Rhodopseudomonas palustris: one gene and its partner. The protein of the gene in region 2 binds, or shares a complex with, the protein of the main gene of each other region. Links are inferred from orthologs where the notes say so. Each region holds a gene or a part of one and is shown on either strand. Other genes may lie near its edges.

Region 1 (5,233 bases), 240 kb from region 2 along the record:
TTCCGCGTCCGGCCATGTAGCCGAGTTCGTACACCGTGCCGGCGTCGGCGCTGGGCCCGCGAAACGGTGTCAGATTGGCGATGATGGCGTCTGCGTCATTCATCATCGCCTCGTTGCCGCGGAAGATCTGCAGCGAGGCGTCGTGGGCGGCCAGCGCCACCGCGTTGTCGAGCGGGAACAGCCCCTGGAGCCCGTGGTCCGCGCACCGCGCAACCTTGCGCCGGCCGATCTCAAGCGCATCGGGGAGGAAAATGTCGGGGCCGGCGAGGTAGATCTTCTTCGTCATTTCCGGGATTTGCCTCGGTCGGCGTCAGCCGAACGTGGCGAAGGCCCGGAATCCATATTCCCGGCGGTGGTTATAGATTCCGGGCTCGCTCACGGAGCCTGTCACCGGGCCGGCCGAAGGCCGGACCCGTTGGTGAGCCCCCGGAATGACACCGCGGAAATATCGATGCTGCTCACGCTCAGGCCAGCTTCGAGGTCTCGGCCTTGGCGTCGTTGCCGAGCACGTCGAATACCTTCTTGACGATCGCCTTGGCGTCGAGGCCGGCGCGGGCGTACATCGCGGTGGGATTGTCGTGGTCCATGAACACATCCGGCAGCACCAGCGACCGCATCTTCACCTGACCGTCGAGCATGCCGTGCTCGGCCAGCGCCTGCATCACGTGGCTGCCGAAGCCACCGATCGAGCCTTCCTCGACGGTGATCAGCACCTCGTGGTCGCGGGCGAGCTTCAGCACCAGCTCGATGTCGAGCGGCTTCATGAAGCGGGCGTCGGCGACGGTGGTGGAGAGGCCGAGGGTGGCGAGTTCGTCGGCGGCTTTTTCGGCCTCGGCGAGCCGGGTGCCGAACGACAGCAGCGCGACCTTGTTGCCCTGACGGATGATGCGGCCCTTGCCGATTTCCAGCGGAACGCCGACGTCCGGCATCTCGACGCCGCGGCCTTCGCCGCGCGGATAGCGCACTGCGCTCGGCCGGTCATCGATCGCCACCTGGGTGGCGACCATATGCACCAGCTCGGCTTCGTCGGCCGCCGCCATGATCACCATGTTGGGTAGGCAGCCCAGATAGGCGTTGTCGAACGAACCGGCGTGGGTGGCACCGTCGGCGCCGACCAGACCGGCGCGGTCGATCGCGAAGCGCACCGGCAGCTTCTGGATCGCGACGTCGTGCACGATCTGATCGTAGGCGCGTTGCAGGAAGGTCGAATAGATCGCGCAGAACGGCTTGTAGCCCTCGGTGGCGAGGCCTGCCGCGAAGGTGACGGCGTGCTGCTCGGCGATGCCGACGTCGAAGGTACGCTTCGGGAACGCTTTCTCGAAGATGTCGATGCCGGTGCCGGACGGCATCGCGGCGGTGATGCCGACGATCTTGTCGTCCTTCTCGGCTTCCTTGACCAGGCTCTGGCCGAACACATTCTGGTAGGACGGCGCGTTCGACTTGGCCTTGGACTGTGCGCCGGTCGCGATGTCGAATTTGACCACGGCGTGATACTTGTCGGCAGCGGCTTCGGCGGGGCCGTAACCCTTGCCCTTCTGGGTCACGACGTGGATCAGGAACGGGCCGGTGTCGGCGTCGCGGACGTTCTGCAGGATCGGCAGCAGGTGGTCGAGGTTGTGACCGTCGACCGGGCCGACGTAATAGAAGCCCAGCTCCTCGAACAGCGTGCCGCCGCCCATCATGAAGCCGCGGGAATATTCCTCGGCGCGGGCGGCGCGATCGGCGATCAGCTTGGGCAGATGCTTGCCGATCTGCTTGCCGGCCTCGCGCAGCGACCGATAGGTCTTGCCGGAATACAGCCGCGACAGATAGGCCGACATCGCTCCGACTGGCGGGGCGATCGACATGTTGTTGTCGTTGAGGATGACGATCAGACGGGAATTCATCGCGCCGGCATTGTTCATCGCCTCATAGGCCATGCCGGCCGAGATCGAACCGTCGCCGATCACTGCGATCACGTTGTTCTTCTTGCCGGCGAGCTCGCTGGCCACCGCCATGCCGAGACCGGCGGAGATCGAGGTCGAGGAGTGACCGGCACCGAACGGGTCGTGGTCGCTTTCGGTGCGTTTGGTGAAGCCGGACAGGCCGCCGCCGGTACGCAAAGTACGGATGCGGTCGCGTCGGCCGGTCAGGATCTTGTGCGGGTAGGCCTGATGACCGACGTCCCAGATCAGGCGGTCGCGCGGGGTGTCGAATACATAGTGCAGTGCGGTGGTCAGCTCGACCACGCCGAGACCGGCGCCGAAATGCCCGCCGGTGACCGAGACCGCGTCGATCGTCTCCAATCGCAATTCGTCGGCAACCTGCCGAACCTGATCGATCCGCAGCTTGCGCAGATCTTCCGGAGTACGAATGGTGTCGAGAAGCGGCGTCTTACTAAATTCGGTCACGGCGATATTCCAGTCTATAACTATAGGGTGGTGAGTCCCTCGACGAATGGTCCGAGTGTCCAGTCTGCGCGAGCCTCACCCGGCTCCCGCACTCCTACGTCAGGAGAAATCAACGATCGAAGCGTAGTGTGCGCTCCCGATCGTCGAAGTGACCTCGATCACTTATTGCGGCTGCACACGTCCACCGAACTTGACAGTGCCATCGCGGCGAGTGTCAAGCGCGGCGCATAAGCTCATACCTTTACACAAACCCGTCTTTAAAGCCAACCATCGGCCGCCCAAGGCTTGGTCAGGCTGCGTAAACTTTCGGCCAACAGGGTTGATGGGGGTACTTGCGGAACTCCAGTGTTGCGCCGCAAACACCGTGGTGCCGGCCCGGCAGCGCAAGAAAATACCTTCGCGAAGTCTCGGCGTTATTGCACGTCGAGCGGTTCGGTTCCGGTCGGAACACCCTGCGCGTCGGTGGTGATCTTGTCCACGCGCGCTTCCGCCTGCCGCAGCAGATCCTCGCAGCGCCGCTTAAGCGCCTCGCCGCGCTCGTAAATCGTCACCGACTCCTCGAGCGGAACCTTGCCGTCTTCGAGTCGCTTGACGATGGTCTCGAGTTCTTCGAGGGCACGTTCGAAGCTCAGTTTTTTGATATCGGCGGTTGCGGCTTCGGCCATTTCGCACTTCCGGCTGCACCGCGCGGGACGCGGCGGCATATTCTCGTTGTTGGTTTTTGGTCGCCTGACGGGGCGGCTGGTTCAAGCACCCATCAGGGCGCCCACATGAGCCGCAACAGATTCACCCAGTCCCTGCAGGTCATATCCCCCCTCGAGCACCGATACAATGCGGCCCCCGGCGGTCTGATCCGCCACCTCCATCAGCCTCTCGGTGACCCAGGCGAAATCTTCTGCGCGCAGGTTCAGGCTCGCCAGCGGATCGCGATAATGAGCGTCGAAGCCGGCCGAAATCACGATCAGTTCCGGGGAGAACCGCTTGAGCTGGGGCAGGATCAATTGATCGAACGCGAAACGGAACTCGGTGCCGCCGTCTTCGGAGGCTAGGGGGGCGTTGACGATATTGTCGTGTTCGCCCCGTTCGCCCTGGGAGCCGGTCCCGGGGAACAGCGGCATCTGGTGGGTCGAACAATACATCACGGTACGGTCGCCCCAGAAGATGTCCTGGGTGCCGTTGCCGTGATGCACGTCGAAATCCACCACCGCGGCGCGCTCGATGCCGTATTGCCGCTGGGCGTAGCGCGCCGCGATCGCGGCGTTGCCGAAGAAGCAGAACCCCATCGGCTTGGTGATCTCGGCATGGTGGCCGGGCGGGCGGGTGGCGACGAAGGCGTTGGCGGCCGTGCCCTTCATCACCGCGTCCACCGCGGCGACCGAGCCGCCGACGCCGCGCAGCGCCGCCTCGAACGTGCCCGGCGACATCGAGGTGTCGCCGTCGACATAGACGATGCCGGTCGAGGGCGACATGTGGCGCAGCTCGACGATGTGGTGATCGGTGTGGCACAGCGCGATGTGCTCGAGCGATCCGATCGGCGATTCCGCACGCGCCAGCGCCGCGAACCGCTCCTCACCAAGCGCCTTGTTGATGGCGACGAGCCGCGCGGCGCGCTCGGGATGTCCTTCCGGCGTGTCATGATCGAGGCACGCGGAATGGGTCAGAAAAAGCGTGGTCATTCGGAATGAGCCCGGCGCCGGTCAGTCTGTGTTCGAATATACTCGGATGAATGTAGTTATTCGTCGCCGCGAGCGAAAGGGCCGCTTAAGGCTTAGCCGTCGCGTCGCTCAATTCAGTCGCACGATTCGATCGGCGGCCGGCGGCGCCACCGGGCTGCCGGTCCTGAAATAAGCGAACAGCGCATCGACGTCGTAGACTCCGGTTTGCGGTGCAGCACCGGCCTTGAATACGGTGAAGCCGTCGCCGCCCGCGGCGAGAAAGGCGTTGACCGTGACGCGGTACGCCCGTTCCGGATCAATCGGCGCTCCGTTCAATGTCATCCTGTCGGGCGGAATTCGCGAGCCGGCCGCTGCGGCCGCATCCCAGGCGAAGCTGAACCCCTTCGACACCTGCAGTATCCGCGGTCGCGCCGGCTCCGCCCATTGCTGCTCCAGCGCCGCTTTGAGCTGTGCGCCGGTCAGCGTCATCGTCACGAGCTGATTGCGGAACGGCTGCGCGGCAAACACCTGGCCGAAGGTCACCGCACCGCCTTCACCGCCGAGAATATCCGACCGGACACCGCCGGGATTGGTCAATGCGATCTCGGCCCCGCCCTTGTCCTGGTCCATCGTTGCGGCGAGCTGGGCGTCGGCGACGACGTCGCCGAGCACGCTTTCGCCGGCCATATTCGGCATCCGCGACAGCGCCGCGGTGACCGAGCCTGCCGGCCGGGCCGCGATCGGACCGGCGAGCCTGTCGTAGGCGGCGATCAGTTCGGTCTGCGCCGGATCCTTCGCGAGCGTGTCGGTGCGGACGATGGTGTTATTCGCCGTGGCGCTGATCACGTCGCGGGTGGTGGGGTCGAGCTTCAGATCGATCGCCGTGACGATGGTGCCGTATTTGTCGCCGCTGGTCACGAGGCGGCCGTCGATCCGGCAATTATAGGCGCGGTGGGTGTGGCCGCTGATCACCACGTCGACGGCGCGATCGAGCTTGTTGACGATCTCGACGATCGGGCCGGAGATTCCCGGGCACGCATTGTAGTCGCCGGTGGGAAAGCCGCCTTCGTGAATCAGCACCACGATCGCCTCGACCCCTTCGGCCTTCAGCTCGGGGATCAAGGCGTTGACGGTCTCCGCCTCATCCCTGAACGACAGGCCGGCGACGCCCGGCGGCGACACCATGTT
Region 2 (4,091 bases):
ACCGCTCGGCGAGCTTCGGCGCAACCCGGTGCCACATCACATGGGTTTCGGAGAAGCCATGCAGCAGCAGCAGCGGCGGCCCGTCGCCGCCGGTGCGGGCGAAGATCCGGCCCGACGAGGTGTTGATCCACTCCGAGCCGAAGCCCGGAAACAAGTCGGCGAGATCGGGCATCGGCGAATCCTTCCAACTGGGTGTCGTCAGCTCCAAACACGACCTCATCCTGAGGAGCGCTCCGAAGGAGCGCGTCTCGAAGGATGGGCCGCCGCCTCGCCCTTCGAGACGCGCGCTGGCGCGCGCTCCTCAGGGTGAGGCTAACTGATCACTTCCTCCGCCGTTCCCGCGCCACCGCCTGCCAGCCGATGTCGCGGCGGCAGAAGCCTTCGGGCCAGTTGATCACGCCGATCGCCTCGTAGGCGCGGCGCTGCGCCTCGGCGACCGTCTTGGCCGACGCGGTGACCGCGAGCACGCGGCCGCCATTGGCGAGCACCCAGTCGCCCGACGCCACCGTGCCGGCGTGGAAGATCTGCACGCCTGGAATCGCGTCGGCGCGCTCCAGGCCGGCGATCCGGGTGCCCTTCTCGTAGTGTCCCGGATAGCCCTTGGCGGCCATCACCACGGTGAGCGCCGGATCGTCGTGCCAGCGCAGGCTGACATGATCGAGCTGGCCGTCGGCGCAGGCGAGCAGCGCCGGCACGATGTCGGACATCATCCGCATCATCAGCACCTGGCACTCCGGGTCGCCGAACCGGACATTGTATTCGATCAGTTGCGGGCCGTCCTCGGTGATCATCAGCCCGGCGAACAGCACGCCCTTGAACGGCGCGCCCATCGCCTTCATCGCCTTCAGCGTCGGATAGATGATCCGCTGCATCGTCTGCTGACAGATCGCGTCGGTCATCACCGGCGCCGGCGAATACGCCCCCATGCCGCCGGTGTTCGGTCCCTTGTCGCCGTCATAGGCGCGCTTGTGGTCCTGTGCGGAGGCGAGCGGCAGCGCGTGGTCGCCATCGCACAGCACGAAGAACGACGCCTCCTCGCCGACCAGGAAATCCTCGACGACGACTTCGACGCCGGCGTCGCCCAGCCCGCCGCCGAACATCATGTCGACCGCGGCCTCCGCCTCGGCAAGCGTCGTCGCCACCACCACGCCCTTGCCGGCGGCGAGGCCGTCGGCCTTGACCACGATCGGCGCGCCCTGCACCCGGATATAGGCCTTGGCCTCGTTCGGATCGCTGAACCGTTCATAGGCGGCGGTCGGAATGTCGTGCGCCTTGCACAGATCCTTGGTGAAGCCTTTCGAGCTTTCGAGCTGCGACGCCTTGCGGCTCGGTCCGAACGCCTTGATGCCGGCCGCGGCCAAATCGTCAACGATGCCGGCGGCGAGCGGCGCCTCCGGCCCGACCACCACGAAGTCGACCTGATTGGCCTTGCAGAACGCGATCACGGCCGGGTGGTCGGCGATGTCGAGCGCCACGCAGGTCGCCTCGCGGGCGATCCCGGCATTGCCCGGCGCGCACCACAGCTTGGTGACCAGCGGCGATGCCGCGATCTTCCAGGCCAGCGCATGTTCGCGCCCGCCCGAGCCGAGGAGGAGAATATTCATGAAAGCCTGACCGTACGCCCCGTGGATGGTCCGCGAGGTGTAACACGCGGCAGGCGGCCGGCAACGCGCGCCGGCGCGGATGTGGATATGTCCGGGTAGAGGCTCCGTCCCGGCCGCGGGTTGGCGGCCGGCCAGAAAGTCCCTACTTTCCGCCGCACCCTTCAACCCCGATCGAATCGCATGGCCCGACTGCAGTCTCCCCAAGCCCTCGCCAATGTCGGCGAATTCACCGTTTCCGAGCTGTCGCAGGCGCTGAAGCGGACGGTCGAGGACACCTATGGGCATGTCCGGGTGCGTGGCGAGATCACCGGCTTCCGTGGGCCGCACTCGTCCGGTCACTGCTATTTCGCGCTCAAGGACGAGGGCGCCAAGATCGAGGCCGTGATCTGGAAGGGCGTCGCCGGGCGGATGCGGTTCAAGCCGCAGGAAGGCCTCGAGGTCATCGCCACCGGCAAGCTGACCACCTATCCGGGCTCGTCGAAATATCAGATCGTGATCGAGGCGCTCGAGCCTGCCGGCGTTGGCGCGCTGATGGCGCTGATGGAAGAGCGCAAGAAGAAGCTCGCCGCCGAGGGCCTGTTCGACGAGGCGCGCAAGCAGCTCCTGCCGTGGCTGCCGGAGGTGATCGGCGTCGTCACCTCGCCGACCGGCGCCGTGATTCGCGACATCCTGCACCGGCTCGAAGATCGCTTTCCCCGCCGCGTGCTGGTTTGGCCGGTGCGGGTGCAGGGCGAAGGCTCAGCCGAACAGGTGGCGGCTGCGATCCACGGCTTCAACGCGCTGCCCGAAGACGGGCCGATCCCGCGGCCGGACCTGCTGATCGTCGCGCGTGGCGGCGGCTCGTTGGAAGATCTTTGGTCGTTCAACGAGGAGATCGTGGTCCGCGCCGCGGCCGACAGCATGATCCCGCTGATCTCGGCGGTCGGCCACGAGACCGACGTCACGCTGATCGATTTCGCTGCCGACAAGCGCGCGCCGACCCCGACCGCCGCCGCCGAAATGGCGGTGCCGGTGCGCGCCGAGCTGTTCGTCGAGGTCGGCGGCCTGGCGCGGCGGATGCTGTCGAGCTGGCAGCGCGGCCAGGATTTTCGCCGCAACGAGCTGCGCGCCGCCGCCCGCGCGCTGCCGGGCGCCTCCGACCTGCTGGCGATCCCGCGGCAGCGGCTCGATACTGCGGCGGCCTCGCTGCCTCGCGCGCTGCGCACCAACACCCACGCCCATCACCGCCGCTTCGCCGCCGCCGCCGCTGGCATGACGCTCAAGGTGCTGCGGGCGCAGGTGGCGCACAGCGCCCATCGGCTCGACGTCTCCGGTACCCAGTTGCAGCGCTGCGCCCGGGCGACGCTGCGGCACCGCCGCGACCGGTTCGAAGGCTTGGCGGTGCGGCTGCAAGCCTCCCGGCTGGCCAACCAGCAGGCGCAGCGGATGCGGATCGCAGGCGAGCAGGAGCGGCTGCAGCGGCTCGCCGAACGCGCGCGGCGGGCGCTGGCCACCCTGCTGGAGCGCCGTCAGGCGCGGCTCGACGCCACCGGCAAGCTGCTCACCGCACTGTCGTATCGCGGCGTGCTGGCGCGCGGCTTCGCGCTGGTGCGCGACGCCGAAGGGCGCTCCGTGCACACCGCCGCCTCGGTCGCCGCCGGAGCCAGGCTCAGCGTCGAATTCGCCGACGGCCGGCTCGGCGTCACCGCCGATGGCGGCAGCGGATCCCCGGCCCACACCGCAAAGCCTGCGTCCGTGCCGGCGAAGGCTGCGAAGCGACTGGTGAAGCCTGCCGGCCAGGGCTCACTGTTTTAGAATTGGTTTTCGCGATCCGCAGCGAAAACGACGCCGCCATGACATCGCGGCGGTTTGCAATGCGGCGCAACCGTTCTATCTGTCAGGGGTATCGACCCGCAGCTTTGCATCATTCCGCAACCTGCGGTTTTCCAGGAGATCGGCCGTGCTCAACAAATTTGGCTTCTCGGGTTCGGGTGAAGCCCAGGTGCAGTATCTCGATGGCGACTTCCGGGTGATCTCACCCGGTACCTATGTGCGCTGCGCCGTTACCGGGGTGCAGATCCCGCTCGACGAGCTGAAATATTGGAGCGTCGATCTCAAGGAGCCCTACGCGACTCCGGAAGCCGTGCTGAAGCGGCACCATCCGGAAGCATTGCAGTCCAATGGTTGAGGCTCGCTCAGCGCCGCGCGGCTAGCCGCTCGGCGCGAGCCCGGTTGAGACGGTCGAGCAGGAACAGGCGCAGCGCAGCCTCGTCGTCGAACGCCAGCGTCACCGCCAGCGTCACAATCTCCACGCCAAGGCTCGCCGCCGCACGCCCGATCCGGGCCAGATCCTTCTCCGTCGTCACCAGCGTCAAGCCGCCGCGCCTGGCCGCCGCGGCAAGTTCCGCCAACTCCTCCGCCGTGAACGGATGATGATCGGCAAAGGCGCGCTGCTCCACCACCTCGACACCACTGGCACGCAGCGTCGCGACGAAGCGCGCCGGATCG

The links. The genes of interacting proteins can lie anywhere in the genome.
Region 1: the proteins of xseA (region 2) and FLL57_RS00965 are in contact, whole or in part, in a cryo-EM structure (PDB 8TXR), measured with the Escherichia coli proteins. The link is inferred for Rhodopseudomonas palustris from one-to-one orthologs.

What each region holds. Positions count from the first base shown.
Region 1 is NZ_CP041387.1:202,833-208,065, forward strand. Bases 1,430-4,181 are described here. They hold FLL57_RS00965 (exodeoxyribonuclease VII small subunit), read right to left. Parts: upstream 3,056-4,181; coding sequence 2,804-3,055; downstream 1,430-2,803. Other genes in these bases: dxs (1-deoxy-D-xylulose-5-phosphate synthase), read right to left, coding at 1,430-2,390; FLL57_RS00970 (histone deacetylase family protein), read right to left, coding at 3,137-4,066; FLL57_RS00975 (bifunctional metallophosphatase/5'-nucleotidase), read right to left, coding at 4,175-4,181. Outside these bases: FLL57_RS00955 (nucleoside 2-deoxyribosyltransferase), read right to left, coding at 1-286; more of dxs, read right to left, coding at 465-1,429; more of FLL57_RS00975, read right to left, coding at 4,182-5,233. UniProt on the Escherichia coli protein: Bidirectionally degrades single-stranded DNA into large acid-insoluble oligonucleotides, which are then degraded further into small acid-soluble oligonucleotides.
Region 2 is NZ_CP041387.1:444,705-448,795, reverse strand. Bases 1,241-4,091 are described here. They hold xseA (exodeoxyribonuclease VII large subunit), read left to right. Parts: upstream 1,241-1,784; coding sequence 1,785-3,398; downstream 3,399-4,091. Other genes in these bases: lpxK (tetraacyldisaccharide 4'-kinase), read right to left, coding at 3,779-4,091; FLL57_RS02095 (DUF2093 domain-containing protein), read left to right, coding at 3,544-3,771; purD (phosphoribosylamine--glycine ligase), read right to left, coding at 1,241-1,604. Outside these bases: FLL57_RS02110 (alpha/beta fold hydrolase), read right to left, coding at 1-172; more of purD, read right to left, coding at 321-1,240. UniProt on the Escherichia coli protein: Bidirectionally degrades single-stranded DNA into large acid-insoluble oligonucleotides, which are then degraded further into small acid-soluble oligonucleotides.